Regions from separate parts of the Arthrobacter sp. AG1021 genome, predicted to be linked through region 2. Evidence: predicted binding sites of a transcription regulator. Region 2 holds the regulator's gene; each other region holds the start of a gene.

Region 1 (7,344 bases), on a different contig from region 2:
GATTCTCCCCGTGGCTAGTGTCTGCTCCAGCGGTTGCGCTCGAATTGCGCGGCCAGCCGGATCGGGGCATTGGGCGCCCCGTACCCATCGTAACCATCGCGGCGCTCAACTACTTCAAAGAACATGTTTCCAATGGTCTCGGTGTAGAAATGCAGGAACTCCCCGTGCTCGTCCCGGTCGTACAGCAGGTTCAGCTCCTGCAAAGTCTGGAGCAGCTGCGGCTCCAGGTCGAAGCGCGCGGCGAGGTCCTCGTAGTAGTTGGCCGGGATGTGCAGGAATTCCATGCCGTCGGCCACCGCGTTGCGGGCCAGGGTGATGATGTCCCCAGTGCGCACCGCGATGTGCTCGGGGTACTCGTGGTTCCTGTCGATGGCCTCTTCCAGCCCGTGCGGAACGATGTTCAGCGCCAACCTGACCGCATTGTCCCCGGTGGCGAGCACCTGCGAGCGGACCAGCCCCATGGGGCTGGGAACCTCGGTGCCGGGCAGCGCCTGGAGGTTCAGCACGCTGGTGTAGAACAGCACGGATTCGTCGAATGACTGCCAAGGCTGGGCGAGGTTCAGGTGGTCGATGCACTGGATCAGCGCGGGGTGCCCCGCCGCGGCTCCGGACTCGTGGACCCCGAATTCGGCTTCCCAGCCCCCGGCGTCCCCGGTGGCTCCGAAGAAGACCTCGGTGTTGTCCGGGGCGTTGAAGCCGGGCAGGTCCGCCTCGTTGCGCAGGTGCTGGCGCGGGACCGGGCGGGCCAGCAGCTGCACGGCGCGCTCGCCGGCCGCGGCGGGGTCCGGGACCTGCACCCCGAAGCCTGACACCGCGGCGGTGACCCCGCGGCTGCGCTGCGAGTTGATGATGATCCGCGCCCCGCCGGCGCTGAACAGCTGCACCGGCTTGCGCCGGTGCTGGCCGCGGAATTCGAAGCCCAGCTGGGCCAGCAGCCGGGCCACCGGTTCGGGGTCCTCGGTGCGGATTTCGGTGAAGTCGAAACCGTTGGCCTTCTGCCCGCCGGGCAGCGCCTGCAGTGCAAGAGCGGAGCCGATGCCCTGCGCATCGAGCAGCGCGGCGGTTTGGGACTGCAACAGGTTCAGCGAGCGCAGCCCGTCCACCGCGGTGCGCTCGACATTCGACTGGCGGAAGACGTCGTTGAAGATTTCCAGCGAAATGATGCCGGCATAGCCCGAGCGGGCGATGGCGCCGAGGAACTCCTCCAGCTTGAATCCGCCCTGCCCCGGGAACACCCGGTAGTGCCGCGACCAGGACAGGATGTCCATGGACAGCACCGGGGCGTCGGCCAGCTGCACGAAGAAGATCTTCTCCCCCGGGATCTGCGCGATCGCCTCGGGGTCGTCCCCGCGCGAGAGGATGTGGAAGCTGTCCAGGCAGATGCCCACGTTCTCGCGGTCCACCCGGCGGGCGATCTCCCAGGAGTGCTGGTAGGTGTTCACGTATGTGCCCCAGGCCAGCGCCTCGTAGGCGATGCGGATCCCGTATCCGGCGGCCAGGTCCGCGAGCTGGCGGATCTGGGAGACGAACAGCTCGTCGTCGTTGATCGTGGCGGTGCCGACATTTGAGCACAGTAGCATCACGTCCATGCCCAGGCGCGCCATGAGCTTGAACTTCGCCTCCGCCCGGTGCAGATTCGCCTGCAGCAGCTGCGGCTCGACGCCTTCGAAGTCGCGGAAGGGCTGGAACAGGTCCAAGGTGAGCCCCAGTCGCGCGGCCAGCGCCCGGACCTCCTCCGGGGACATCGGGCTGACCAGAAGGTCCTGCTCGAAGATCTCGATGCCGTCGAATCCGGCCTTGGCGCAGGCGAGCATCTTCTCTTCCAGCGTGCCCGAGAGGCACACGGTGGCAATGGAGGTGCGCATTACAGGCCCGCCTCCAGCATCTCCAGCAGGTGTGCGCGCATGCGCGCGGCATCGGGCTTGATGCCGGTGAAGATCTCGAAGGCGTCCACGGCCTGGCCCACCGCCATGTGCCCGCCGTCAAGCACCCGGCAGCCGCGGTCGCGGGCTGCGAGGATCAGTTCGGTGTCGACCGGGCGGTAGATGCAGTCGGCTACCCAGTGGCGGGATTCGAGCCCGGCCAAATCCAGCGGCAGGCCCGGGTGGTGGTGCATGCCGATCGGGGTGGCGTTCAGCAGCCCGTCCGCCGCAGGCAGCAGCTCGGGAACCTGGTCAGGGGACGCCGCGGTGACCGTGGCTTCAGGGAAAAGCCGGTTCAATTCCGCGGCCCGCTGCCCAGCGCGCTGCGCGTCCGGGTCCACCAGGAACAGCTGCTCGGTTCCGGACGCCAGCAGCGCGTAGGCCACGGCGGATCCGGCGCCGCCGGCTCCCAGCTGCAGGACCTGTTGCTGGTTGGCTCCGGGCAGCCCTTCGGCGAAGCCGCGGCCGAATCCTGAGGCGTCGGTGTTGTAGCCGTGGAACTTCCCGTCGCGGATGACCACCGTATTCACCGCGCCGATGTCCCGCGCGTTCTGGGAGATCTCATCAAGGTGCTCCAGGACCAGCTGCTTGCACGGATGGGTGATGTTGAAGGCATTGAATCCGAGCTGCTCACCGGCCTTTAATAGAGCACCCACATCGCTGCCCGGGCGCTCCAGCACGGTGAGGTCGATGGGACGGTACAGGTAGCGCAGGCCCTGCGCATCAGCCTCCCGCTCGTGCATCCCGGGAGTCAGCGACGGCATCACCCCGTCGCCGATCAAGCCCACCAAATAGGATTCGGTAGTTGTACTCATCGCAGGTCCTCGCATTCAGTCATCGATGCAACAGGTATTGCTTCGTATGTGATTTGCATCTACTCTAAACCAATGAACACATTCCGAACAAGTGGTCGCATAGCGAACATTTGAAGGAATGAGGCCAGAACATCGCCACCATCTAGGGAGTAACCCGATGACCACGACACCGAAGCCGTCGGCATCTGAAGACGACGGAGCCGGGCAGCGCACGCCGGTCAAGGCCGCGCTGGCCAGCTTCATGGGCAGCGCCGTCGAATACTACGACTTCTTCATCTTCGGCTCCGCCGCAGCCCTGATCTTCCCGCACATCTTCTTCCCCGACGCCGACACCAACGCCGCGGTCATGTCCTTGGCGACCTTCGGCTTCGCCTACATCGCCCGCCCCATCGGCGCGATCATCCTGGGCCACTTCGGCGACCGGATCGGGCGCCAGAAGGTCTTGATGTTCACCCTGGTGCTCATGGGAGCCTCGACCTTCGCCATCGGCTGCCTGCCCACCTTCGACCAGGTCGGCTGGCTGGCCCCGATCCTGCTGGTGGTCGCCCGCCTGATGCAGGGCCTGTCCGCCGCCGGCGAGCAGGCCGGAGCCTCCTCCATGTCCCTGGAGCACGCCCCGGATCACCGGCGCAGCTTCTTCACCTCCTGGACCCTGACCGGCACCCAGGGCGGCCAGATCCTGGCGGCCTTGATCTTCATTCCGGTAGTGGCACTGCCGGACGAGATCAAGTTCGGCATCGGCTGGCGCATCCCGTTTTGGCTGTCCGCCGTGGTTGTTGTGGTCACCTTCTTCATCCGCCGCTCGCTGCATGAGACCCCTGAATTCGAGAAGGCCAAGAAGAACAACGAGATCGCCAAGCTGCCGCTGGCGGTGCTGCTGCGCTTCCATTGGAAGGACGTGCTGCGCGTGGTGCTGTGCGCGTTCATCGCCGCGGTGTCCACCGTGTATGGAACCCTGGCCATCTCCTACGGCAAGACCATTGGCAACATGGACGAGTCCATCACCCTGTGGCTGGTCGTGGCAGGCAATATCGGAGCGCTGCTCACCCAGCCGCTCTTCGGCATGCTGGCCGACAAGATCGGCCGCAAACCGGTCTTCATCTACGGCGCGCTGGCTTCCGCCGCGGTCATGCCCTTCTACCTGCGATCCATGGAAACCAGCAACACGCTGCTGCAGTTCGGGCTCTCGCTGCTGGTCTTCTCCTGCGCCTACGCGGCGGCCAACGCCGTGTGGCCGAGCTTCTACGCGGAGATGTTCTCCTCCCAGGTGCGCTTCTCCGGCCTGGCCATCGGCACCCAGCTGGGCTTCCTGATGGCTGGCTTCGCCCCGTCCATCGTCGCCGCCCTGGGCGGACTGCAGCCCGGCGGCTGGGTGCAGATCAGCCTGTTCACCGCGGCCATCGCCCTGATCGCCTCGATCTCCGCGCTGACCGCCCGCGAAACCTACCGCGTGCCGACCAGCCAGCTGGGGCACCACGTAGCAAAGGCATAAATACGGCCGAGAAACGACAGCGGGCAGGCGCCGGGAAGTCCATTCCCGGCACCTGCCCGCTGTTTGCCGCGGCGGGTTCAATGGCTATTGCGCCGTCCAGCCTCCGTCGATGGCGTAGCTGGCTCCGGTGGCCATCGCAGCACTGTCCCCCGCAAGCCAACCGGCCAGCGAAGCGACTTCCTCCGGCTCGATGAGCCGCTTGACCGCCATCTCGGTCAGCATGATCTTTTCCATCACTTCGGATTCGTCGATGCCGTGGGCCCTCGCCTGGTCGGCGATCTGCGCTTCGACCAGCGGGGTGCGCACATATCCGGGATTGATGCAGTTGCTCGTCACCCCGCGCTCCGCTCCTTCCAGCGCGGTCGCCTTCGACAGGCCCTCCAGTCCGTGCTTGGCCGACACGTAGGCGCTCTTGAACGCGCTGGCGCGCAGGCCATGGGCGGAGGAGATGTTGATGATGCGCCCGAACCCCCGCTCATACATCCCCGGCAGCGCCGCGCGGATCAGCAGGAACGGCGCTTCGAGCATCAATCGGTGGATCAGGCGCCAATGATCGGGTTGGTATTCATGGATCGGTCCCACCCGCTGCACCCCGGCATTGTTGACCAGGATGTCGGCATCGAGGGACAGCTCCTCCAGCCCCGAGGTGTCGGACAGGTCCACCACCCAGGCTTCCCCTCCGACCTCGGCCGCCGCATTCCGCGCCGCCTGCTCGTCCAGGTCCGCCACCACGACGCGGACTCCCTGGGCAGAGAGCTCGCGGGCGCAGGCCAGCCCGATGCCTCCCGCGCCGCCGGTGACTACCGCCCGGCGCACGGTGCGCCGGGTGTCACCGGCTTGCATGCTCTGCCGCTCCGTAGCCGCGCACCTGCCCGCCGGGCACCAGGTTCTTAACGATCAGCGAGCAGTCCTTGTCTTCCAGTCCTTCGGAGATCAGCTCGTCGAAGTGCTTGCTGACCAGTTCCGCGGCGGGAAGCGAGATGCCTGACGTGGTTCCCGCATCCAGCGCCAGCCCTACGTCCTTGCGCGCCAGGTCCACGCGGAAGGTCGCGTCAAAGTTGTTGTTCGCCGCGGCGGTCTCGACGATGCCGGGAACCGGGTACCAGGTCTGCTGCGCCCACGAACGGCCTGAGGATACCGACACGATCTCCCAGAACACTTGCGGATCGAGCCCCAGCTTCTCGGCCAGCTGCGATCCCTCGGCGCTGGCCATGAGGTCGATGAACAGCATCATGTTGTTGCAGATCTTCGCCGCGATGCCCATGGACGGGCCGCCGGCGACGATGGCTCGCGCTGACATCGGCGCCACCAGTTCGCTGGCCCGTTCCATGAGTTCCGGCGCCCCGCCCAGCATGATGGCCAGAGATCCGGCCGCCGCTCCCGAGATGCCTCCGGAAACCGGGGCGTCGACGAACTTCAGGCCGCGGGCCGCGGATTGCTCGTGGATGTAGCGGGAGGTCTCGATGTCCACGGTGGAACAGTCAAGCAGCATCATCGAGTCGGTGGCATGGGCCCAGATGCCTTCGGGGCCCTCGTAAACCGCGCGGACGTGCTGGCCCTTGGGCAGCATGGTGATCACCGCATCCGCCCCCTCCAGTGCCTTGGCCACGGAATCGACGAGGAGCACACCGGCTCCCGCCGCCGCGGCGCGGGCCTGCTCGTTCAGGTCGACGCCGCGCACCTCGTGCCCGGCGGCGACCAGGTTCGCCGACATGGGTCCGCCCATGTTCCCCAGTCCGATCCATGCATATACGCTCATTGTGCTGTTCCTTCCACGCGCCGACAGGTGCTTGATACTTCGGGTAATCCCGGATATGGCCAGCGTAGGTGCGCCACATCACTTCCTCAATGCACAAAGACCCGAGAAAATTGCAACACCGCTGTGCGCTGGCGCACACTGGGAGCATGCAGCGTCCCATCGATTACCACCATCTCGAGTCCCTGATCGCCTTCCTGACCGTCGCCCGGCTGGGCAGGTACACGGCGGCCGCCAACGTGCTCGGGGTGAACCACTCCACGATTTCCCGGCGCATCGCCTCGCTGCAGCAGGCCATGGGCGGACGGCTGCTGACCCGCTCGGCGCAGGGGTGGGAACTGACCGACCTCGGGCGGCGCGCCATGGCCTCGGCCGAGGCCATCGAACGGGCCGTCGCCGCCATCGGCTCCGCCGACGAGCCTGGACAGGTGACCGGCCACGTGCGCGTCGCCGCACCGGACGCCTTCAGCGCCCATCTGGCCGCGCCGACCCTCGCGAAGCTGCACGAGATCCACCCGCAGCTACTGTTCGACCTGGTCTCGGAAACCACGCGGGCACGCCAGGGCCGCACCGGCATGGACCTGGAAATCGTCATCGGCCAGCCCCAGGTGCGACGCGCGGTCTCCCATCTGCTGCTGAAATACGAGCTGCGGCTCTACGCCACTAAAAGGTACCTGGACCTGCATGGGACCCCCGGGAAACTGGAAGACCTGCGCGAGCATGCGCTGAACTACTACATCGACACCGCGCTGACGGTGGACAAGCTCGACGATGCCACCAGCGGGCTGCCGCCCATGCGCCGAGCCATCTCGTCCAACAGCATCGCGGTGCAGTACTCGGCGACCATGGGCCATGGCGGCATCGGCCTGCTGCCGACATTCCTCAGCCGGCACTACGAGGCACTGGTTCCGGTGCTCCACGACCAGTTCACCTACGAATCGGAATACTGGCTGGTCGGGCGTGAGGAAGCGCTGCGCAATCCGGCGGTGCAGCTGACCGCCACGGCGCTGCACGAGGCCGCCGAGCGCGGGGACTGGCATTTGGCGCCCTTCGCCCCGGTGTCCTCCGCGGCCAATTCCTGAAGGGACACCACAACCGGGCCGGTGCCGTTTAACTGCCAGAGTGCCGCTCCCCGGTGCGGGATGCGGCACTCTGGCAGTAGCGGCTTGGCAGCTAGCGCGTCAGCTTGCTTTCGGAGTCCAGCACCTCGGTGGACAGGCCGTTGCTGATGCGGTCCTGCTCGTCGATGTCGCCGAGGTCCACTCCCTTGGATTCACGAAGGAAGTAGACGGCAACCAGCGTCACCAGCGCGGCGAAGACGATGTATCCGGCTACCGGCACCCAGCTTCCGGACGCCCG
Region 2 (7,344 bases):
TTTGCCGTGGCTTCACGGGTGACGCGCCAGTCGTTTGGCAACTGCTCGACCAACCATTTCTGGAGGGAATCGCTGCCCAAGTTCTTCTGCACTACCATCCAGGCCTCGCCACCCGGCGCCAGCCGCGGCAGCCAAAGCAGCAGAAGTTCATGCAGGGCTTCCTTGCCGATGCGGATCGGCGGATTCGACCAGATCGTGTCGAATTCAAGCTCCGGGTCCACAGTTTCCGGCCGGCCGACCACCACGTTGTCCAGGCCCAAGCTCTGCGCATTCAGGCGGGCCAGCTCGATGGAACGCTCGTTGACGTCGACGCCGTAGACTTCCGAACCGGGGCTTTGCTCGGCCGCGGTAATCGTGATGGGTCCCCAGCCGCAGCCGATGTCCAAGATGCGGCCATGCGGCGCCGGAACGTTCTTCAACAGCACCTCGGTGCCCTTGTCCAAACCGGAAGGCGAGAAGATGCCGGCTGCGGTCTGGATCTTGCGAACGGTGCCGTTCAACTCGACTGAAATCGTGCGGCGTTCATCGGCCGAGGCGGGGCTGGCGCTGAAGTAGTGATCCGAGCTCATACTGCAAAGTTTATCGTTGCGTGCGCACGGGCCAAATATGGGCGGAGGCAACGTGACAAAGCCAATATGTACCAGGCCGCACAAGACTGATAGAGTTTTGTCTATGACTTTGTTCTTCGTCTAATACGTAGCCCACACGGTTACCCGTGATTCCCGGATCCCCGGCGCTGGTCTTGCGCGCCCGGACGGCGGAATCCGCAGGCGGCAAAGTCTTTTCTACTTTCCAGACTCCCAGGTGTGTTGGGGTCTTCACCTTGCCTTTGCGTTTGCGTAACCGCATCACCATCAGCACCGAATGCTGCTACCGATTTCTGCAAAGGATACTCAATGACCAACGAACACCTTGAAACCGACCGCGCCACGTCGCGAAGTGGGGGTGCCCCGCACTATTCTGGAAAGCGAAGTACTTCAAAGGAGACCATGACTAACTCCGAGTCACACGAACACGATTCATCGTCGATGGACGACGCCCAGATTCAGGCCGCCATCGACCGCATCCTTGCGGCAGACGAGGCCCAGGGACCTCAGGTGCAGCATTTCGCATCCGATGATGAATCCATTTTCTCTGGTCAGGCGACCGCCCTGAACCGTTTTTCCTCCGGCTATTCCACCTATGACGGTGAGCAGGACGACCTGGCCGAGCGTCGCGCCCTGCGACGCGTTGCAGGCCTCTCTACGGAGCTCGAAGACGTCACCGAGGTGGAGTACCGTCAGCTGCGCCTTGAGCGTGTGGTGCTGGCCGGAGTCTGGACCGATGGAAGCGTCACCGAAGCGGAGAATTCGCTGCGCGAATTGGCCGCGCTGGCGGAAACCGCAGGCTCGGAAGTACTCGACGGTGTTGTGCAGCGCCGCAGCAAGCCAGACCCGTCGACGTATCTGGGCTCGGGCAAGGCCATGGAGTTGCGCGAGATCGTAGCCTCCACTGGCGCCGATACCGTGATTGTCGATGCCGAACTGGCCCCGTCGCAGCGCCGTGCGCTGGAAGACGTTGTCAAGGTCAAGGTCATCGACCGCACCAGTTTGATCCTGGACATCTTCGCGCAGCATGCGAAGTCCCGTGAAGGCAAGGCTCAGGTCGAACTGGCCCAGCTGGAATACCTGCTTCCGCGTCTGCGTGGCTGGGGCGAATCCATGTCCCGCCAGGCCGGCGGCCGGGTGGGCGCCGCGGGTGGCGGCATTGGTTCGCGTGGCCCGGGTGAAACCAAGATTGAAATGGATCGCCGCCGCATTCGCGACCGCATGGCAAAATTGCGCCGTGAGATCAAGGCGATGAAGCCGGCCCGAGAAGCCAAGCGCGCAAACCGCCGGCGCAACGAAGTTCCCGCGGTGGCTATTGCCGGCTATACCAATGCCGGGAAGTCCTCCCTGCTGAACCGACTGACCAATGCCGGGGTCTTGGTGGAGAACGCGCTGTTCGCCACCCTGGATCCCACCGTGCGGCAGGCGGCCACCGAGGACGGGCTGACCTACACGCTGGCGGATACGGTGGGTTTCGTGTCCAACCTGCCGACGCAGCTGGTGGAGGCTTTCCGCTCGACGCTGGAGGAAATTGCGGATTCCGACCTGATTCTTCACGTTGTTGATGCCTCGCATCCGGATCCGGAAGGCCAGATCCAGGCAGTGCGTACGGTGCTGGGCGAAGTCGATGCGCTGAACATTCCCGAGATCATCGTGCTGAACAAGGCTGATGTGGCTGACCCATTTGTTATTGAAAGGGTCCGAAACCGCGAATCCAATACCGTGGTTGTCTCGGCACACACCGGTGAGGGAATCGAGGAGCTTCTGGCGAAGGTCAGCTCCTCGATTCCGCGCCCGGGAGTGCAGATGGAAGTGCTGATCCCATATAACCGCGGGGATCTGATCGCGAAACTTCATCAGAGTGAGTCTGAAATCCTTGAAAGCGAGCATCTGGAGAACGGAACCAGATTGATCGTCAAGGTACGAGAATCGTTGGCAGCAGAGTTGGAGACTTTCAACCTTCATGGATAAGCAAGAGCAGGCCCTTGACCTGCTGGAAGCCGCAGTAACTTCCATGGGCGGCGCCATGCGCGCCGGCCAGCAGGAAATGGTCAAGCAAGTTGTATCGGCGCTGGAAGACGAAGAGCATCTGCTGGTGCAAGCAGGAACCGGTACGGGCAAGTCCATGGGCTACCTGATCCCGGCACTGGCACACGCCCAGACCAGCGCCAAACCGGTAATCGTATCGACTGCAACCTTGGCGTTGCAGTCGCAGATCGTCGGACGTGACGTACCTCGGCTCCTGGAGTCTCTCAAAGGCAAGCTTTCGCGACCCATGGACGTGGCCCTGCTCAAGGGCCGCTCCAACTACCTCTGCCAGTACAAGCTCGGCGGCGGATACCCGGAAGACGACGAAGGCACGTTGTTCTCCATGGATGAGCCCGCCGCGCCCAGGGGACAGACATTTTCCCCGCTGGCCAGCGAAGTCATGAAGCTTCGCGAATGGGCCGAGCGCACCGACACAGGGGACCGGGACGAACTGGTCCCCGGAGTCAGCGACAAGGCATGGAAACAGGTTTCGGTGTCCGCCATGGAGTGCCTTGGCTCCCAGAAATGCCCTATGGCCGATGAATGCTTCTCGGAGATGGCCCGCGCCCGGGCCGCCGAATCCGACGTGGTGATTACCAACCACGCCCTGCTGGCGGTCTCCGCCTTCGAAGGGCTGTCGGTGCTCCCGGACTTCGACGTCGCCATCATCGATGAGGCCCACGAGCTCCAGGACCGCGTCACCAGCTCGGTCTCAGGGGCACTGTCGGCTCGTATGGTGCTCACCGCAGCGGGCGGGGCCAAGCGCCATTGCGCCGTCAACGTTGACGAATTGGTCAAAGCCACCAACAGACTTGAAAAGGCCTTGACCGGCGTACCGACCGGGTTGTTGCAGACCGGCCTGCGCGAGGACATGGGAATCGCCCTGAACGACATCGTGGAACAGGCCCGGCTCATTCTCGCATTGACGAAGCCTGAAGCCAACGCGCCGGCCGATGGTGGTCGCCAGACCGCCAGGTCGCAAATGCAGGCCGTCATGGACGACGCCATCCGCATGCTCGAAGCCGAAGACCGCCGGGAGGTGCTCTACACGACCCGTCCGCGAGAATTTGTCGAAGGCCGCGGCTATGTCGAGGCGGATGACAACCAGCCGGCGACACTTAACGTGGCACCGCTGTCCGTGGCCGGAAAACTGCGCGAAGGACTCTTTGACGGTCGTACCGTCATCTTGACCAGCGCCACCTTGGCCATCGGCGCGCAATTCGACTCGGTGGCCGGTTCACTGGGGCTCATGGGTGCCGGTGCACCGTCATGGACAGGCATCGACGTCGGCAGCCCATTCGATTATCCGAAGCAGGGCATCTTGTATGTCGCCAAGCACCTGCCCAAACCCGGCAGGCAGCTTGCCGCCGAGACCCTGGACGAAATCGAGGATCTGATCAAGGCTTCGGGCGGCGGCGCGTTGGCGCTGTTCACCTCGAAGCGTTCTGCCGAAGAAGCGGCGGCGATCTTGCGCGAGCGCCTCGACGTCGAGATCCTCTGCCAGGGTGATGCGAGCATGAAGTCTCTGGTAGCGCAGTTTGCCGAGGAACGGGACACTTGTCTCTTCGGCACCATGACTCTCTGGCAGGGCGTAGACGTGCCTGGCGACTCCTGCCGTTTGGTTATTATCGACAAGATCCCGTTCCCGCGTCCGGACGATCCGATCTCCAAGGCCCGCACCGAAGACGTGCAGAAGCACGGCGGCAACGGTTTCATGCAGGTTTCGGCCACCCACGCCGCGATCCGTCTGGCCCAGGGCGCTGGCCGGTTGATTCGTTCCGTGTCGGACAAGGGCGTCGTGGCAATCCTCGACTCACGCATGGCTACCGCACGCTACGGCAGTTTCCTCAAGGCCTCGTTGCCGCCGATGTGGCCCACCGTGGACAAGAAGACCATCACCGGTGTCCTCAAGCGGATGGACCCGAACCGCTAGATCGGTATTGGTTCATTCCGCGGAAGCCGGCACGGCTGAGCCCGTGTCGAAGCAAAGAGCGCTGGGACGCAGTCATATTGAACTGCACCCCAGCGCTCTTCGATTTGTTGGATTAGAGCGAACGCATGACCGATACAACGCGTCCCATGACGGTCGCTGCATCACCGAGGATCGGCTCGTACCGAGAATTCTGCGGCAACAACCAGGTATGACCGTCGCGCTGCCGGAACGTCTTCACGGTAGCTTCTTCATCGAGCAATGCAGCCACGATGTCGCCGTTGTTCGCAGTTTGCTGGCGACGCACAACAACCCAGTCGCCGTCGCAGATCGCAGCATCAACCATCGAGTCTCCTGAGACTCGAAGCATGAACAGCTCTCCGTGGCCCACCAGCTGGCGCGGAAGCGCGAACACGTCCTCTACCGTCTGATCTGCAAGGATCGGTCCACCAGCGGCGATACGGCCAACCAGCGGCACCATAGTGGTGTCCGCGGAGGTGCTCAGCTCAATGATCTTCGCATCTTCCTTGCCGGCCTCTTCCGCTGGCTTGGGCGCCTCGGCCGCTGCGGCATCCTCGCTGAGCTGCAGCGGCAGCAGGATCTCCATGGCACGAGGTCGGCGTGGATCACGACGAAGGTAGCCGAGCTTTTCAAGCTGGCTCAACTGGTGCGTGACACTCGACAGGCTCTTGAGCCCCACGGTGTCGCCGATCTCGCGCATCGACGGCGGATAGCCGTTCTTTCCGATCGAGCGCTGGATGGTCTCGAGAATTTTCTTCTGGCGGATCGTCAGCGAACGTGCATTCGATCGGGGAGTGCGCTCTGAAGCTGACATGACCTTTAGCCTTCCCTAATCACCGGTCGTGAGCTGCGCGGATGCCTAACTGTCGGAAGCCAGTGATGTTATGTATTCGTTCCTCTTCTACTTCGAAATCTTAGTCGATGTGAGGGAGTCTTTCAAAGATTTGTTCGAAAGTGTCTGGACAATTTCCGCGAAGTTCTGTTAGAAAAGATATACGAGAATCGAACACATCTTCGAAAACAGTATTCGAAGACAGGTTCGCATCATGCCACTGTTGAGGAGAATAGTCATGGCAACCGCCGCACTTGACTCGAAACGCACCAAAGAACACATGAAGATCCGCATCAATCGTCGCGGCTGGGCCGTGCTGGTTGGGGTCCCGGTGTTCATTCTGACCATCGCCGCCGCATTCCTGATCACCATGTTCACTTCAAGTGCCCAGGCGGCGTCCAACTCGCCGCAAGGTGTTGAAACCGTGGCCGTGACCGTCATCCCGGGCGACTCGTTGTGGGATCTCGCCCGTGAATACGCCGTAGGCTACGACGTGAATGCGGCCATGGAGCATATCACGGAGATCAACGCACTGGACTCCAGCGAGATCCGCGTTGGCGACACCTTGGAGATCCCGGTGTTGGCCAACTAGCCGGTCAAACCCTCAAAATGGCGACAGGTATTGTTACCAAGGTTTGTCGCCAATTCTTGAACCGACGACTGCGCCATTAGACTTAATGACGTGAATGTCCGCAGTGAACTATTGAGTCAGCTGCCCTTGCGTGAGAATCTCCGCGGGCTGTCCCCTTACGGTGCGCCACAAATTGACGTACCAATTCAGCTGAATGTCAATGAGAACACCCATCCGCTTCCGCAGACCGTGATTGATGCAATCGCTCAAGAAGTCTCCAAGGCAGCGGCCACGCTGAATCGCTACCCGGATCGTGAATTCGTGGAATTGCGTGAACTCCTAGCCAAGTACCTGGGCCACGATCTGGATCGCGAGAACATTTGGGCCGCGAACGGTTCCAATGAGATCCTGCAGCAGATCCTGCAAGCCTTCGGTGGCCCCGGTCGAAGCGTCATGAGTTTCGGCCCCACTTATTCCATGTACCCGCTGCTGGCCAGCGGAACCGATACCGAATACATCGCCGGCCAACGCGCCGATGATTTCACTCTCTCGGCCGACTCTGCTGCCGCGCAGGTACGCGAGCACACACCGAATATCGTTTTCCTCTGCTCTCCGAACAACCCAACCGGCACGGCATTGGGACTGGATGTCATCGAGGCTGTCTACGAGGCAGCCTCCGAGACCAACGCTATGGTCATCGTCGACGAGGCCTACGCTGAATTTTCACTGGCCAATACCAAGTCGGCACTGAGCCTCCTCGGAGGTCGCCAGCGCTTGATTGTCAGCCGCACGATGTCCAAGGCCTTCGGCTTGGCTGGCGCCCGAGTGGGCTACTTGGCTGCGGCACCGGAAGTCACCGATGCGATTCGGCTTGTCCGCCTGCCCTACCACCTCTCTGCAGTGACCCAGGCGACCGCCATTGCCGCGCTGAAGAACGTTGACCTTCTGCTTGCACAGGTCGAAGAAATCAAGACCCAGCGCGACCGCATCGTGAGCACCTTGACCGAGCTGGGTTTGAAGCCTTCGGTTTCAGACTCGAACTTCGTCTTTTTCGGCGGCCTGGACGACCCCCACGCCATTTGGCAGGGGCTTCTCGACGCCGGAATCATCATCCGTGACAACGGAATCGCCGGCACCCTGCGAGTCACCGCGGGAACTGAGGCCGAAACCACCGCCTTCTTGGAGCGGCTGACCGAACTGCTCAGCGCACAGAAGTAGAAAAGACAAGCGAAGGAAGACATGTCTGCCGAATTGATTGGCGCACGTCGCGCCCGTATGGAACGAGTCACCAGCGAATCCTCGGTATTCGTTGAACTGGATCTCGATGGCTCAGGCGTCTCGGAGATCAGCACCACCGTGCCGTTCTTCGACCATA
Region 3 (7,344 bases), on a different contig from region 2:
TTCTGGGTGGCGTTGAAGGTGTTGAAGCAGTACTTCGGCTCGCCCTTGGCGCAGGCGCGGCACTGGCCACAGACCGCGCGCCAGTTCAGGATGACGCGGTCGCCGACCTTGACGTTGGTGACGTTCTCGCCGATCTGGCTGACCACCGCAGTGGACTCGTGGCCCAGCAGGTAGGGGTAGTCGTCACCAATGCCGCCGAGCTTGTAGTGCAGGTCGGTATGGCACACGCCGGTGGTCAGCACGTCGACCACGACCTCTCCCGGTCCCGGATCCGGAACGATGATGTCGACAACCTCGACCGGGGCGTCTTTGGCGCGGGAAATGACCGCTTTGACCTTGTGGGACATGTCAGTGAGCTCCTTGTGGTGGATTGTGCTTCTGACCCGATGCTATCGGTGCGGCAGACGGGAATCTAGGAGCCGCGCGCCAAATGACCAAGTGTGGCGCGGGATGGATGCGCTGTGCGGCCGATTCGCCGATTGTCCCGGAATCCTACATAGTCGCTGACGTGTTTGGTCGTGGACTTTTGCGCGGGGGCCGCTTAATACTTGAATGGATTAGCCAAGACGATAAGCGCAGGTCAGGAACGAGGGAGCAGGAATGCAGGAACAGCACACGATCGAGTTGGCGCCGGGGTTGCGGATTCCGGCCATCGGGCTGGGCACCTGGCCGCTGACCGGCGAGGAAGCGGCTGATGCGGTGGCCCGGGCGCTGGGCAACGGCTACCGCCACGTGGACACCGCGGCGAACTACGGCAACGAGCAGGCGGTCGGCGAGGGCATCGCGCGGGCCGGGGTGCGGCGCGAGACGCTGTGGGTGACCAGCAAGTTCAACAAGGAGGACCACTCGCGCGACGGCGTGGCCGCCGCCTACGAGCGCGCCTGCGAGCTGATGGGGCTGGATTACCTGGACTTGTATCTGGTGCACTGGCCCAACCCGCAGCAGGGTGCCTATGTCGAGGCCTGCCACGGGCTGGAGGAACTGGTGCAGGCAGGCAAGCTGCGCGCCTGGGGCGTGTCCAACTTCAAGCCGGCGCACCTGCAGGCGGTCTACGACGCGGGGCTGCGCCCGGCGCTGAACCAGGTGCAGGTCGACCCCGAACACCTGCAGCGCGGGCAGCTTCAGGCCCATGCCCAGCGCCAGCTCGTCACCGCCGCCTACAGCCCGCTGGGCCGCGCGGGGGATTTCCTGTCGCATCCGGCGATTACCGCTCCGGCAGAGCAGTACGGCAAGACCCCGGCGCAGGTGGTGCTGCGCTGGCATTTGGACTCGGAGCGTATCGCGGTGCCCAAGTCCGCCAGCGATGTGCGGCAGCGCGAGAACCTTGATGTTTTCGACTTCTCCCTGACCGGGCAGCAGCTGGCGGCGATCGATGCGCTGGATACCGGTGCCGGCCCGCGCCTGGATGCGGATTTCTTCGGCCACTAACCTCCCTCGCGCAGACCAGGGCCGCCCCTCGGGGCGGCCCTTTGCCGCGTTAACGGGGGCCTGCACACGGCAAATCGCCGTTGACCTGCAAGGCGCCGAGCGCCTGCGGGAGATTTTCGGATCGGCGAATTTTCTTTGAAATTTCCCTAGGTGTTGCGGATCACGCAGGAGTACACTCAAGTGTGCGCAAAACGTACCACTGTTCGGATAGCGTGCACATCGGTTCTTGTTACTTGGAGGTTCCCCATGGCGATTGACCAGAGCAGCGCAGTTGTCGGTACAGATCTCTCGCGTGTCGAGCAGAGCTACCGGATGAAGCGGGCGAAGAAAGCGGCGCTGGCCGCGTTCCTCGGAGGCATGCTGGAGTACTACGACTTCTTCATCTATGCGACCGCCGCGTCGCTGATCTTCTCGCATATCTTCTTCCCGGCGGGGGATCCCACGATTACCCTCATGGCCTCGTTCGCCACCTTCGGCGTCGCCTACGTGGCCCGCCCATTCGGGGCCATCGTGTTCGGCCACCTGGGCGACCGACTGGGGCGTAAGAACACGCTGGTGCTGACCCTGATGCTGATGGGAGGGTCGACCTTCGCGATCGGCCTGCTGCCGAACTTCGCGCAGGCCGGCTACCTGGCTCCGGCCCTGCTGGTGTCCCTGCGGCTGCTCCAGGGCCTGTCCGCCGGCGCAGAGACGGCGGGGTCCTCGACCCTGACCATGGAGGAATCCCCGGTGGGGCGGCGCGGGTTCTTCCCGTCCTTCGCCATGAGCGGGATCTCGGCGGGCATCGTGCTGGCCTCGCTGGCATTCATCCCGGTCGCCGCGATGGAGGAAACCGCCAGGATGTCGTGGGGCTGGCGTGTTCCCTTCCTGCTCTCGGTGGTCGTCATGATCGTGGCCATGCTGGTGCGCCGCTCGCTCGAGGAGCCTGAAGTCTTCGAGGACGAGGTCAAGGCGCAGACCGGCGACGCCAAGGAGAAGCTGCCGTTCCTGCTGATGCTCAAGACCCACCCGGCGCAGTTCTTCCAGGTCTCGCTGATGTCCTTCCAATGCGTCACCAACACCCTGATGCAGGCCTTCGGCCTGGCCTACGCGGTCAGCGTGGGCATCCCCGCGGCCACCATGCTGGTGGTCAGCATCGTGGGCAACGTGCTGGCGATCTTCACTCAGCCGCTGAGCGCCTACCTCTCGGACCGCTTCGGCCGCCGCCCGATCTTCATCACGGGCATCCTGTCTTCCGGCGTGCTGATCTGGGTGTACTTCTGGGCGATCTCCACCTCCAACATCGCGCTGGTCTTCCTGCTGAGCATCGCGATCACCGCCGGCAGCTACGCGGTGTCCAACGCGATCTACCCGGCCTGGTTCTCCGAGCTGTTCCACGTCAAGGTCCGCTACTCGGGTGTCGCCATCGGCCTGCAGGTGGGCATCCTGTGCGCCGGGTTCACCCCGATGATCGCCACCGTGCTGGTCGGCGGGATCCCTGCCAACTACGGCCCGGCGGCCTGGATCGTTGCCGGATCCTCCATCGTGGCGGCCATCGGAGCCATCTGGGCCCGCGAAACCTTCAAGACCCCGCTGCACGAGCTGGGCAACCGGGTGGAGTAGAACCTCGGTCTCCTGCCAAGGGCCCGGAATCCGCTGGTCGTCGACCGGCTGGTTCCGGGCCTTCGTGCCGCCGGGGCGGCGCGGCGGCCCGTCCCGTTCAGCGGGACGGGCGGATTTCGGCGGCGCGCGGGCGGGATGTAATCGAGCCACGCGCGCCCGGGACCTCGAGCGCGCCAGAATCACGGGAGGAAATCGATGACCCAGAAAACCCGACGCGTCGCAGTTGTCACTGGAGCCAGCCGCGGGGCGGGCAAGGGGATCGCGCTGGCGCTGGGCGAAGCCGGGACCAAGGTCTACGTCACCGGGCGCACCACCACCGAAGGCGAGGCTCCGCTGCCGGGAACCGTTTTCGCCACCGCCGGGGAAATCACCGCCCGCGGCGGGATCGGCGTGCCGGTGGTGCTCGACCACACCGACGACACCCAGGTGAAGGCGCTCTTCGAACGCATCGCCGCCGAAGACGGGGCCATCGACATCCTGGTCAACAACGCCTACGCGGTCCCGGCGGAGCTGACGCTTTCCGGAGCGTTCTGGGAGAAGTCCTTGGACCTGCTTGAGGTGTTCAACGTCGGACTGCGCTCCAGCTACGTCGCCAGCTACTACGCCGCGCCGCTGCTGATCGCCGGCGGCGGGCTGGTGGTGAACACCTCCTCCTTCGGCGGAACCTGCTACATGCACGGACCGGCCTACGGGGCCGGCAAAGCGGCCGTGGACAAGATGGCCAGCGACATGGCCGTGGACTTCAAGCCGCACGGCGTTGCCGTCATCTCCCTGTGGATGGGGATGCTGAAGACCGAGCGCACCCTGGCCGAGCTGGCGAAGAGCCCCGAGCAGTACGGGGACCTGGAAGCCACCGCCGAATCCCCGGAATTCCCCGGCCGGGTCATCGACGCACTGCACCGCGACCCGCAATTGATGCAGCGCAGCGGCCAGGTGCTGATCGCCGCGGAAGTGGCCGCGGAACTGGGGGTGCAGGACGTGAACGGTGCGCAGCCGGTCTCCCACCGCCCCATGCTTGGAAACCCGCCGGTGTTTTCCGACGCAGTCATCGGCTAATTCGCCAACGGACTATCCGCTCGACACGACTTTTTCAGGAGAACAATCCATGGATTTGGAACAACGCCTTGCCGCGCTGGAAGCGATCGAAGAGATCAAGGCGCTCAAGCACCGCTACTGGCGCGCCTGTGACGGGAAAGACCCGCAGGGATTCCGCGACTGCTTCATCAAACGCGGCGCGATCATCGACTACGGCCCCATGGGCGCCTTCGACGACGTGGAGCCGATGGCCGAGATCTTTACCCAGGTGGCGCTGGCGAAGGTCGACGGGAAGCACGTGATCTTCGACATGCACCACGGCATGCACCCGGACATCACGCTGATTAGCCCCACCACCGCCCGGGGACGCTGGACGCTGCGCTTCCGCCAGATCAACCTGGCCGAACGCACCGAGTACCTGAAGACCGGCGAATACGACGACGAATACGTGCTGGTGGACGGCCAGTGGAAGATGTCCGCCTGCCGCTTCACCGACACCTGGTCGATGACCCGCGCGCTTGATGAGAGCGCGCAGATCACCGAGGGCGAGTTCCTGGAGGTTCCGGCACCCTAGCGGCGCCCGTCGAAGGCCCGGAGGCCGAGCGGATCATCCGCTCGGGCTCCGGGCCTTTGCCGTGCCTTCCGCAGCATCGCCACAAGCGGTGAACTGATCAAAAAAATTGTTCACGAAACCGGGCCCGCGCCAAACTGTCGGCCGGGCTGACTAGTGTAGCTACCGATCGAACACATGTTCGAATAGAATGAATTTGTTGAGTAAGGAGCGCACACGTGGGCATGTTCACCGAGCCGATTGAGGTCACCCGCGCAGCGAACGGAATACCGCTGCGCGTTACCTGGCGAGGGAAAGACTACCGCCTGGTGGCTGAACCCGAACGTTGGTTCGAACGCCGCAAGTGGTGGGAGGAGAACATGAGAATCCCGCGTGGACTAGGGGCGGGAGTGGCCGATTATGAGATGTGGCGACTGCAACTGGCCGACTCCTCGGGCCGTTCGGAGCCGTTCAGCATCGATGTCAGCTTCGATGCGCAGAGCACCCGCTGGCGCCTGGTCCGCCTGCACGAGCAGCATGCCCGCAGCGCCTGAGGCGCCACTCGAATACATGTTCGAGGCGATGGCATGAGCTTCACGCACCTGAATGTCGCTTCCTCCTACAGCGCCCACTACGGGGTCTCCACCCCGCCCCAGCTGGCGGCCGCCGCGCACGCCATGGGCGCCGAAGCGCTGGCCCTCACCGACCGCGACGGGCTCTACGGGGCGGTCAAGCACGTAGCCGCCTGCATGGAACACGGGCTACAACCCTTGCTGGGCGTGAACCTGGCACTGCTCGACACCCCGGGCCATGCAGCTGGCCGGGTCATCCTGCTGGCCCGCGGGCACAGCAACGGAGCAGGCTACGCGGCCCTATGCCGCAGCATCAGCCAAGCCCACCAGGCGCCCCGCGGCATTCCCGGGTTGACCCGGCGCCAGCTCGCCCACCGGGTGGCCTCCGGAAACCTCATGCTGCTGGTCGGCGGGGAATCCGACGTGGCCCGGGCGCTGGCCCGCGGGCAGTACGCCAAGGCCCGCGCACTGCTGGCCGACTGGAAAAAGCTGGCAGGCCCCATGCTGCGCGTGGAAATCACCACCCATCTGTCCACCCCCGGATCCCGCTACAACCTCGGGGAAGCCGGCAGGATGCTGCGCTACGCCGAGGAACTGGGCCTAAAGGCGGTGCTGAGCAACGCCGTGCGCTACGCCGACCCCGACGGCGCGGTCACCGCCGACCTGCTGGACTCCGCCCGCACCCTGAACAGCCTGAGTGAAATGGACTCCTGCCAGCCCAACGGGCAGGGCTGGCTCAAGTCCCCGCAGGAGATGCGCCAGCTGGCCTCCGAAATCGCCCGCGCCACCGAACGCGGCTGGATGCGCAAGCTGCTGCGGGAAACCGAGGCAGTCGCCAGCTTCGCCGCCCTGAACCCCGCCGGCGACCTGGGCTGGAAAAAACCTGTCATCCCCGAAGCCTCGGTGCTGGGCCTGCACCGCCCGGCCATGCAGGAGCTGACCGAACGCGTCTACGCCGCCGTGCCCCGGCTGCTGCCCAACGAGACGAAGCACACCGTCGAGCAGCGGCTGTCCCTGGAGCTCGGGGTCATCAACCGGCTGGACTTCGCCGGCTACTTCCTCACCGTCGCCGAAACCGTCAAGCTCATCACCGGGCTGGGGGTGCGCGTGGCGGCCCGCGGCTCCGGCGCCTCCTCGCTGGTCAACTACCTGCTGGGCATCAGCCAGGTCAACCCGCTGGCCCACGACCTGGTCTTCGAACGCTTCCTCTCCGACACCCGCACCACCCTGCCGGACATCGACATCGACGTGGAATCAGCCCGCCGCCACGAGATCTACCGCAAGATCTTCGCCAGCTTCGGCGAAGAACGCGTGAGCCTGATGAGCATGCAGAACGCCTACCGGGCCCGCGGAGCGGTCCGCGATGCCGGAGCCGCCCTGGGCCTGGAGGACGGACAGGTGGACGGCATCGCCAAGCAGCTGTGGCGCTTTTCCGCCTCCTCCTTCCGCGAAGCGCTCGCCGAGAAGCCGGAGCTGGGCGAACTGGCCGAACGCCTCACCGAGGACTCCCAGCTGGACATCCTGATCGACGCCACCGAACGCCTGGACCGGCTGCCGCGGCACATCTCCATGCACCCGTGCGGCGTCATCCTCTCCGACGCCTCGCTGCTGGACCGCACCCCGGTCCAGCCCTCGGGCATCGCCCTGCCGATGAGCCAGTTCGACAAGCACGACATGGACCTCATGGGGCTGATCAAGCTCGACGTGCTCGGGGTGCGCATGCAGTCGGCCATCGCCTACACCCTTCAGGAGATCGCGCGCCTGCACCCCGATGCGGCCGCGGTCGCCCGCGCCGGGGGACACGCCACCACCAGCTATATCGACCCGGCCGGGCATATCGACCTGGCCCGGGTCCCGCTGGATGACGCCCCCACCTTCGAACTGATCCGCTCCACCCACACCCTGGGCTGCTTCCAGATCGAATCCCCGGGCCAGCGCGAGCTGATCGGCAAGCTCGCCCCCGCCGAATTCAACGACCTGATCATTGATATCTCGCTGTTCCGCCCCGGCCCCATGCAGTCCAACATGGTCAAGCCCTACCTGGAGCACCGCCACGGCTTCGCCCCCGAACAGTACCTGCACCAGGAACTCAAGCCCGCGCTGGCCGAAACCCACGGGGTAGTGGTCTTCCACGAACAGGTGCTGCGCATCCTGGAC
Region 4 (7,344 bases), on a different contig from region 2:
CGGGCCGCCGCCTGTTAAAAACGATTCCCCCGAGGTGCAGTCTGGCTATCTTCCTTCCAGCTTCTCCTCCAGCACCATCACCGCCGCCTCGCGGACCTGGGCAGCGAACTGCTTGTCCGATTTGGCTTCACGAGCCAGCGCCGCGGCCATCGTGACGGCGTCCGAAGTATTCACGCACAGCGGCACGGTGCCGCCGGCCGCAACGAATTTCACCGCACGCTGCCCCACCGAAACGCTCGACACCTGTTCCGCCTCGCACAGGTCATCGGAGATGACCAGTCCGTCGTATCCCAGCTTGTCGCGCAGCAACCCGGTGATCACCTTGGACGAAAATGGCGCGTCGTTCTTCCCATCGATCTGCGTGTAGCGGGCGTTGGAAACCATCACCCAGGACAGGTCCTGCGCAATCGCTTCCTTGAAGGGCTCAAGATCCTGGGACCCGGCGCCAACCGATGTGTCAGTGACGGAGCTTGAGGTGTCGGTATTCGCGGTGACTCGCCCCAGCCCCGGGAAGTGCTTGACCACCGGCTGGACACCTTCGGCCGCCAGCGCCTGGTTGATCGTCAGCACGTCCGCGGCGGCATCCGCGGCGTTGTTCGCATACTCGCGGCCGAAGTAGCCGATCGGGTCGTTGGCCGTGCCGATGCTGGAAGGAACCACATCGGCCACTGGCGCCAGGTTCACGTTGATGCCTGCCTCGGCCAGTTCGCCGCCAACGGCGGACATCCTTGATTTCAGCGTGGCCTGGGACCAGGCACCCTGTGTCAACGCAGTGGGCAGTTCGGTGAACCCGGGGCCCTGCAGGACCCGGACGAAGCCGCCTTCCTGGTCGGTGGCCACCCATACCGGCAGCTTGCCCGGGACATTCCGGTCCAGGGCGCCGGTGATTTTCCGGACCTGCGCCGCAGTTTGGGAGACCGAGAGCTGCGAGCGTCCGCGCAGGAAGACATTCGAGATACCCTGCTCCTCCAGCGCGGCGATCTGCGCTGCGCCGGCGCCGGTGGCTGGAACACCGGCCATCACCAGGCTGGCCGCCTGGTCATCCAGAGTCATCTCATCAACCAGCGCCTCGGCCTGCTCCCGCACGCCGGATCCGCCAGCGGGCGTCGAAGACTCGGTGCCCTGGCTGGATGGCGCTGAGCTCTGCTCCGGGCCTTCGGTCGGAGTGGAGGACGGCTGCGGGCTTGCGGACGCTGAGCTGCCCACCCCCGGTGCAGACGTTGCGGACGCGCTGGGGGTGGGGTTCTGGTTGCCGGGCTGGGCGGCGCTGCAGCCGCCCAGCACCAGGACGGAAAGCATACCCAGCGAAACAAGCCGGCGCGTACAAGGTGTCATGGGAACATTCTTCCATTCGATCCTGCGAGGAAACTTGGCTTGGCGGGCCGGGAATCTCAGGCCTTCACCAGGGGCAGCTCGTCCCACTCGGTGGTGTAGCGCTGGGAGATGTGCTCGCGCTTCATCGACCATGCCGGAGCCTGCGCGATCCCCGCGCGTCCAAGGCCAATGGCCTTGGCCCCGAATCGCGCCGAGATGTCCTGCACCACGCCCGAGACGTTCACCGGTTCGTGCTCCGGATCATTCCCGCCCTGGCCGAAGAGGTCCAGCTGCGCTTCACCCGGGGAGTCGCTCAGCCCGGAGAGGATGACTCCGCCGCGCACATAGTCCACGCCGGTGTGCATCAGCCCGTTCATGGCGGCCACGGCCAGACGCGTCAGCAGGATCGGGTCGCGGGTGGGCTTGGGCAACCGCACCTGGGTGCTGGGGAAGGAGGCCTCCCCCTGGGCGAAGCGGCTGGTCCCGGCCATCACCGTCAGCAGCGACGCATAGCGGCCTTCCTTGGCCAGGCGCGCGGCGGCCTTCTGCGCGTAGATGGACATGACTTCTTCCATGGCTTCGCGCGTGCGCACCGGGGAGGAGAAGGATCGGGTGAACATGACCTGCCCCTTGTCGCTGCGCTCCTCGACCGGGCCGATGCATCGTTGCCCGTTGAGCTCGAACACCGTGCGTTGCAGGACCACCGAGAATTTTCGCCGGATCAGCATCGGATCGGCTGCTTCGAGGTCCGCAATGGATTCGATGCCCATGCCGGCCAGCTTGGCGCCGGTCTTGCGCCCGACGCCCCAGACATCCGTGGCTGGCACCAGCGACTTGATCCGTGCGAGCACGTCCGGGTCCATGAGGTCCTGCACGCACACCCCGCCGAGGTTCGCATTGTGCTTGGCGACGTGGTTGGCGAACTTGGCCAGCGTCTTGGTCGAGGACACCCCGACACACACCGGGACCCCGATCAGGCGGTCGATGGACGAACGGATCTGCGCGGCCGTGGTACGCACCTGTTCCAGGCCGCCCTCCAGTCCGACGAATGATTCGTCGATGGAGTACACCTCATGCCAGGTGCCGAAGCGGCCGAGCAGTTCCATGACCCGCGCCGAGATGTCGCCGTAGAGTTCGTAGTTGCTTGAGCGCACGGCGAGGTTGTGGGTTTGCATGTAGCGCTGCACCTTGAAGAACGGCTCGCCGGTCCCGATGCCCAGGTCCTTGGCCTCCTGGGAGCGGGCCACCACGCAGCCGTCGTTATTGGAGAGCACCACAACCGGCCGGTTCATCAGCGAGCGGTCGAAAACACGCTCGCAGGAGACGTAGAAGTTGTTGACGTCGACGAGCGCGACGTGGTCACCGGACATGGTGCAGGCACCTCGTGACCACTCCGAAGACGCTCACGTCGTCCCCCTCGGCGAGCACCACCGGCAGCGTGGACTCGTCGCACAGCAGCCCGACCCGCTGTCCGTCGATCTGCCAGCGGCGCACCAGCAGCTGGCCGTTGAGCGTCAGGACCACCACGGAGTTGTGGCGCACCTGCATCGAGCGGTCCACGATGATCTCGTCGCCGTCGTAGATTCCGGCGGACTGCATGGATCCTCCGCCCACGCGCATGATGAAGGTGGATACCCGGTCCTTGACCAGCAGGCGGTTCAGGTCGAATCCGCCGTCGAAATAGTCGCGGGCGGGGGAAGGAAAGCCCATCGCGGAGACCGCTTGCACGGGCCCCTGGCTGGCGCCTTCCGGCACGTACGGCTGCGCATCTGCCACCGCTTTCTCACCTGCTTCGATCCATCCCACGGAGAATTTATTCGCATAAACTTTCGAACAATTGGAATTGTACCCTGTTTGATCGACACCGTGCCGACGACTATTTGTGAAGCCCGAAATGGCCAGGGCACACGGCTGCACCTACGCTGGGAGAGCGCGGCATCCGCAGCCCGCACCGTTCCAGCCAAGGAGTACCGTGAAAATTCTGCTGATCAGCTGCGGCGACGTGGCCACCGAAGCCGGGCTGCGCTTCGCCGCCCTCGGCCACGAGGTGACCGGATGGCGCCGGAACAGCTCCAAGCTGCCCGCGCCGCTGCACGGCCAGGACGTCGATTTGCAGGGCGACGAGCCCTGGCCGCGGATCGACCCGGAAACCCGGATCGCGGTGCTCACCCCGGTGCCTGCCAGCCGCGACGTGCCGGGCTACGAGCGGGCCTACCTGCAGGTGGCCGGCAAGCTGGTCGGCGCACTCAAGGAGCAGGCGCCGCAGCTTGAGCGCATCATCTATGTTTCCTCCTCGGCGGTCTCCGGCGGAGACCACGGAGACTGGGTGGACGAGTCAACCCCTTCGGAACCCAACCGCGAAACCTCGGTGGTGCTGGCCCGCACCGAGCAGGCACTGCTCGATTCGGGACTGCCGGTGACGGTGCTGCGCGCATCGGGCATCTACGGCCCGGGACGCAACCACCTGATCACCCAGGTGCGCAACGGCACCGCACGGCTGCCTTTCGGATCCCACTGGACCAACCGCATCCACCGCGACGACCTGGCCCGGGCCATCGTCCATGTGGCGGAACTGGGCGACCTCGCCGAGCAGCTGTATCTGGTGACCGACAACGAACCGGCGCAGCTGGAGGACATCTTCACCTTCCTGGCCGGCGAGCTGGACCTGCCGATTCCCCCTGCGGCCACCGAACCCGCCGCCCGGCGCGCCGCGGACCGCAGGATCGATAACTCCAAGCTGCTGTCCACCGGCTTCACGCTGGCATTCCCCGGGTACCGCGAAGGCTACCGCTCGGTGCTGGCCGGGGAATCATCGCGCCACCCCTGAGCAGCGGTTAAACGTAAACGAACCGGCTTGCACGACCTGAATGGGTGCGTGCAGGCCGGTTCGCCTTTTCACGTTCCGGGTGTGGACCGAAACGGGCTAGAAACCCTTGCGCAGCGGGTTGAAATGGCGGGAAATGGCCGGTGCGGCCTGGCCGGTGATCTGGGCGGCAAGGATCTTGCCGGTCAGCGGGCCGAGGGCGACGCCCCACATGCCGTGCCCGCCGCCGACCGAGACGCGCGAGGAGGAGGTCTGGCCAACCAGCGGCAGGCCGTCAGCGGTGCACGGGCGTCCGCCGACCCATTCTTCCTTGCGGTTCTCCCAGTTGATTCCCTTGTAGACCGGGGTGGCCGCGGCCACGATGGCCTCGATGCGCTTCGGTTCCAGCTTGTGGTTGACGTCGCGGAACTCCATGGTGCCGGCCACGCGGAAGCGGTCGCCGAGGGGGGTGCAGGCCACGCGCTGGGACGGGAAGTAGATCGGGTGGGTCGGCATGCTCTCCGGTTCCACGGTGAACGAGTAGCCACGGCCTGCCTGGACAACCACCTTGACGCCGAACTTGGCCGCCAGGTCGGTCATCCATGCGCCGGTTGCCAGCACCACGTGGTCGGCGGTGATGGCGCGGCCCTCGGAACCGATCACGGTGACCGATCCGCCGTTGTCGCGCACGTCGGTGACGTTGAAGGCGCCGATGATGTCGCCGCCACGGGCGACCACAGACTCGGCGAGCGATTCCATGAACTTCGGCGGGTTCAGGTAGCGCTGGCCCTTGATGGCGATGCCGGCGGCAACGTTGTCCGACAGGGTCGGCTCGATGCTGCGCAGCTGGTCCCCGGAAAGCAGGTCGAAGTCGACATGGCCACCGGTCTTGTGGATCATCTCGAACTCATGCAGCAGCGCGTCGCGGTCCTTCATGGAAACGAAGCCGGTCAGGAACGGGTCTGCAGGCTTGGTCAGCTCGCGGGCGCCCGGTCCCGCGGAGGTGTCTTCGGCGATTTCGTCGAATGCGTCCAGGCCGGTGTGGCCCACCTCGGAGAAGATGCGCATGGCTTCTTCCCACTTCTTCGGGGTCGAGTGCCAGGCGAAGCCGAGCAGGAAGCGCAGCAGCTTCCCATCGGCCTTCAGCGGAATGTAGAGCGGCGAAGCTGGATCCAGCATCATCTTCAGGCCGTTGGAGAACACCGACGGTTCGGCGATCGGCAGGGTCAGCGCCGGGGTCAGCCAGCCGGCATTGCCCCACGACGAGCCGGAGGCCACGCCGCCGCGGTCCACGACGGTCACCTTGACGCCGGCTTCCTGCAGGTACCAAGCGGTCGACAGGCCAACGAAACCTGCGCCGACAACTACAACATGATCAGGAACAGCTGCACCCATGATCCACACTCCTAAGTTTTCAGAGCCCCTCCACACGGGGCCGTCGCAACTCACTTTTGCGTGAAACAGGGCGAAAATCAACGAGTCCTGAGGATTCGACGGTGAGCGAGGACACACCAACCTGTGATCTGCGTTTTATACGGAGATCAAACTCAAGCGCCGTATTTATTTCGGCCAATCACGCTTCGACGGATAGAAAGCCTCCGGAGCACCACTGATTCGCACAGTTGTGGGTCGAGGATTTCGCTGCCTGCGTAGACTGGAGTGGAATCATCTTTCCTGCCTAGCTAAGGAAAATCAGCAAACTTATGGCATCACGCAAACCAGCCAAGAAAAAGCAGTCGCAGGGCCATCCAGCCCGCCGTGAAGGCGCAAGCTCGGTTCCCTTTGAATCCGAGGTCCGACAGGATCTGCAGCCTTTCAAGTCCCAGCTCTTCCGCCATTTCCAGGAAGAGGGCCGTCCTGCCAGCGAAACCCGTGCGGCGCTGGAAGGGCTGACCACGCTGCTGACCGTGCACGCCCAGCTGCGCAAGTCCGTGGACGTGAAGACGCTTGACCCTGAAGTTCTCGGCGAACAGCTGGGCCATCTGTCGTCACTGGGCAAGGAAGTTGCCGAGGCCAGCGCGGCGATCCTCAAGCACTATTTGACCTTCCTGGGCACCACCGCCAACTTCGGCGGCAGCGTGGATGACTTCAAGCAGACCTTCGAGTTCCTCTCCCGCATGGCCGGCGATTCGCCGATCATCGCACCGTTCCTCGAAGACGACGAGGCAAACGCCGCGCTGGAATCCATGCCGTACGTCTATGCCGCCCGCGAGCTGGTCAACTGGGTCGGCGAAGGCAAACCCACTTCGCCTTCGGGCGTGCTGACCGGCCAGACCCTTCAGGATGCGGCGTCCGCACTGGGCCTGCTGATCACCGTCGACGAGAGCGCGGAACCCGCGGCGGCCGGATCGGTCCTCTGGGAGCCGGAAGACGGCACAACCGTATCCGGCCTGGCCGAAGTCCCGCGCCTTTCGGCCTACTGGGACGCGCTGATCGGCACCGCCATGCTGCGCTACCAGGCACCGAACGCCATGCCGACCGAGTCTTTGGCGCAGGCATTGCTCGGCTCGACCGGCCCCGGCTCACGCCTGGTCAAGGAACTCATCGCGGAAGTCCTCTTCTCGCACGTGCTGATCAATACGCTGGAAACCCCGGGCCAGTCGACCATCGCGGAAATGACGGCCGGCGTGCTGAGCAACGCGGCCTCCAGCACGCCTCCGCGCACAGAGTTCGCACTGCAGGTTCCAACCACCGACGACCTGCCGGAAGAGCAACACCACCTGATCCCGAGCCTTGAGATTGTCATCCCGCAGGTCGAAAGCCTGCTGCGCAATTTCGAGCGCGAAGGGCTTGTGGTGATCGACGAGGAGATCACCGTGCCTGTCGCTCTGCGCTCCGCGCTGGAACGTGCGCTCGCCAAGGTTTCCGACCACGTACTTGGCGGCAACGCGGAATCCGAGGATGCTGAGGCCGATGTGGCCAAATAGGGCGCATCGCGGAAAACCTTAAAGGCTGAAGGAGTGCGACAGATGCGTCGCACTCCTTCAGCCTTTATTTCCTTGAACATGCCATCCGCTAGATGCTGCGGGTTGCCAGCTCGCTTGAGTGGCGCGGCAGGCGGTCGAACCACGGGTTCTCGCCTGGCTTGCCGACGTTCACGATCAGGAACGACTTGTGGTTGTTGTCCGCGTTGATGGCCTGGTCGACAGCAGCCTTGTCGAAACCGCCCATGGGGCCGGCAGCCAAGCCGACGGCGCGCACGGCCATGATGAAGTATCCGGCTTGGA

What was found. The regulator LexA, encoded in region 2, represses DNA repair genes until DNA is damaged. The targets are predictions, from matches to a motif close to TCGAACANNTGTTCGA.
Region 1: the regulator LexA is predicted to act here: its motif matches at 2,821-2,836, upstream of DFO58_RS11720 (shikimate dehydrogenase).
Region 3: the regulator LexA is predicted to act here: its motif matches at 4,806-4,821, upstream of DFO58_RS04460 (DUF6504 family protein).
Region 4: the regulator LexA is predicted to act here: its motif matches at 3,132-3,147, upstream of umuD (translesion error-prone DNA polymerase V autoproteolytic subunit).

What each region holds. Positions count from the first base shown of each region.
Region 1 covers NZ_RBLB01000009.1:114,232-121,575, forward strand. The annotation lists gene DFO58_RS11715 (sugar phosphate isomerase/epimerase and 4-hydroxyphenylpyruvate domain-containing protein) at 15-1,865, opposite strand; gene DFO58_RS11720 (shikimate dehydrogenase) at 1,865-2,737, opposite strand; gene DFO58_RS11725 (MFS transporter) at 2,895-4,229, shown strand; gene DFO58_RS11730 (3-hydroxybutyrate dehydrogenase) at 4,314-5,072, opposite strand; gene mmsB (3-hydroxyisobutyrate dehydrogenase) at 5,059-5,988, opposite strand; gene DFO58_RS11740 (LysR family transcriptional regulator) at 6,135-7,067, shown strand; gene DFO58_RS11745 (MFS transporter) at 7,159-7,344, opposite strand, start outside.
Region 2 covers NZ_RBLB01000007.1:34,939-42,282, reverse strand. The annotation lists gene DFO58_RS05670 (methyltransferase) at 1-569, opposite strand, end outside; gene hflX (GTPase HflX) at 990-2,558, shown strand; gene DFO58_RS05660 (ATP-dependent DNA helicase) at 2,551-4,548, shown strand; gene lexA (transcriptional repressor LexA) at 4,661-5,380, opposite strand; gene DFO58_RS05650 (LysM peptidoglycan-binding domain-containing protein) at 5,637-5,990, shown strand; gene DFO58_RS05645 (histidinol-phosphate transaminase) at 6,081-7,187, shown strand; gene hisB (imidazoleglycerol-phosphate dehydratase HisB) at 7,209-7,344, shown strand, end outside.
Region 3 covers NZ_RBLB01000006.1:895,170-902,513, forward strand. The annotation lists gene DFO58_RS04435 (S-(hydroxymethyl)mycothiol dehydrogenase) at 1-347, opposite strand, end outside; gene DFO58_RS04440 (aldo/keto reductase) at 601-1,428, shown strand; gene DFO58_RS04445 (MFS transporter) at 1,675-3,030, shown strand; gene DFO58_RS04450 (SDR family NAD(P)-dependent oxidoreductase) at 3,226-4,086, shown strand; gene DFO58_RS04455 (nuclear transport factor 2 family protein) at 4,136-4,639, shown strand; gene DFO58_RS04460 (DUF6504 family protein) at 4,861-5,169, shown strand; gene dnaE (DNA polymerase III subunit alpha) at 5,203-7,344, shown strand, end outside.
Region 4 covers NZ_RBLB01000010.1:142,519-149,862, forward strand. The annotation lists gene DFO58_RS14230 (glycoside hydrolase family 3 N-terminal domain-containing protein) at 46-1,335, opposite strand; gene DFO58_RS14235 (Y-family DNA polymerase) at 1,392-2,684, opposite strand; gene umuD (translesion error-prone DNA polymerase V autoproteolytic subunit) at 2,674-3,120, opposite strand; gene DFO58_RS14245 (NAD-dependent epimerase/dehydratase family protein) at 3,287-4,141, shown strand; gene DFO58_RS14250 (FAD-dependent oxidoreductase) at 4,238-5,512, opposite strand; gene DFO58_RS14255 (hypothetical protein) at 5,821-7,044, shown strand; gene DFO58_RS14260 (malonic semialdehyde reductase) at 7,133-7,344, opposite strand, start outside.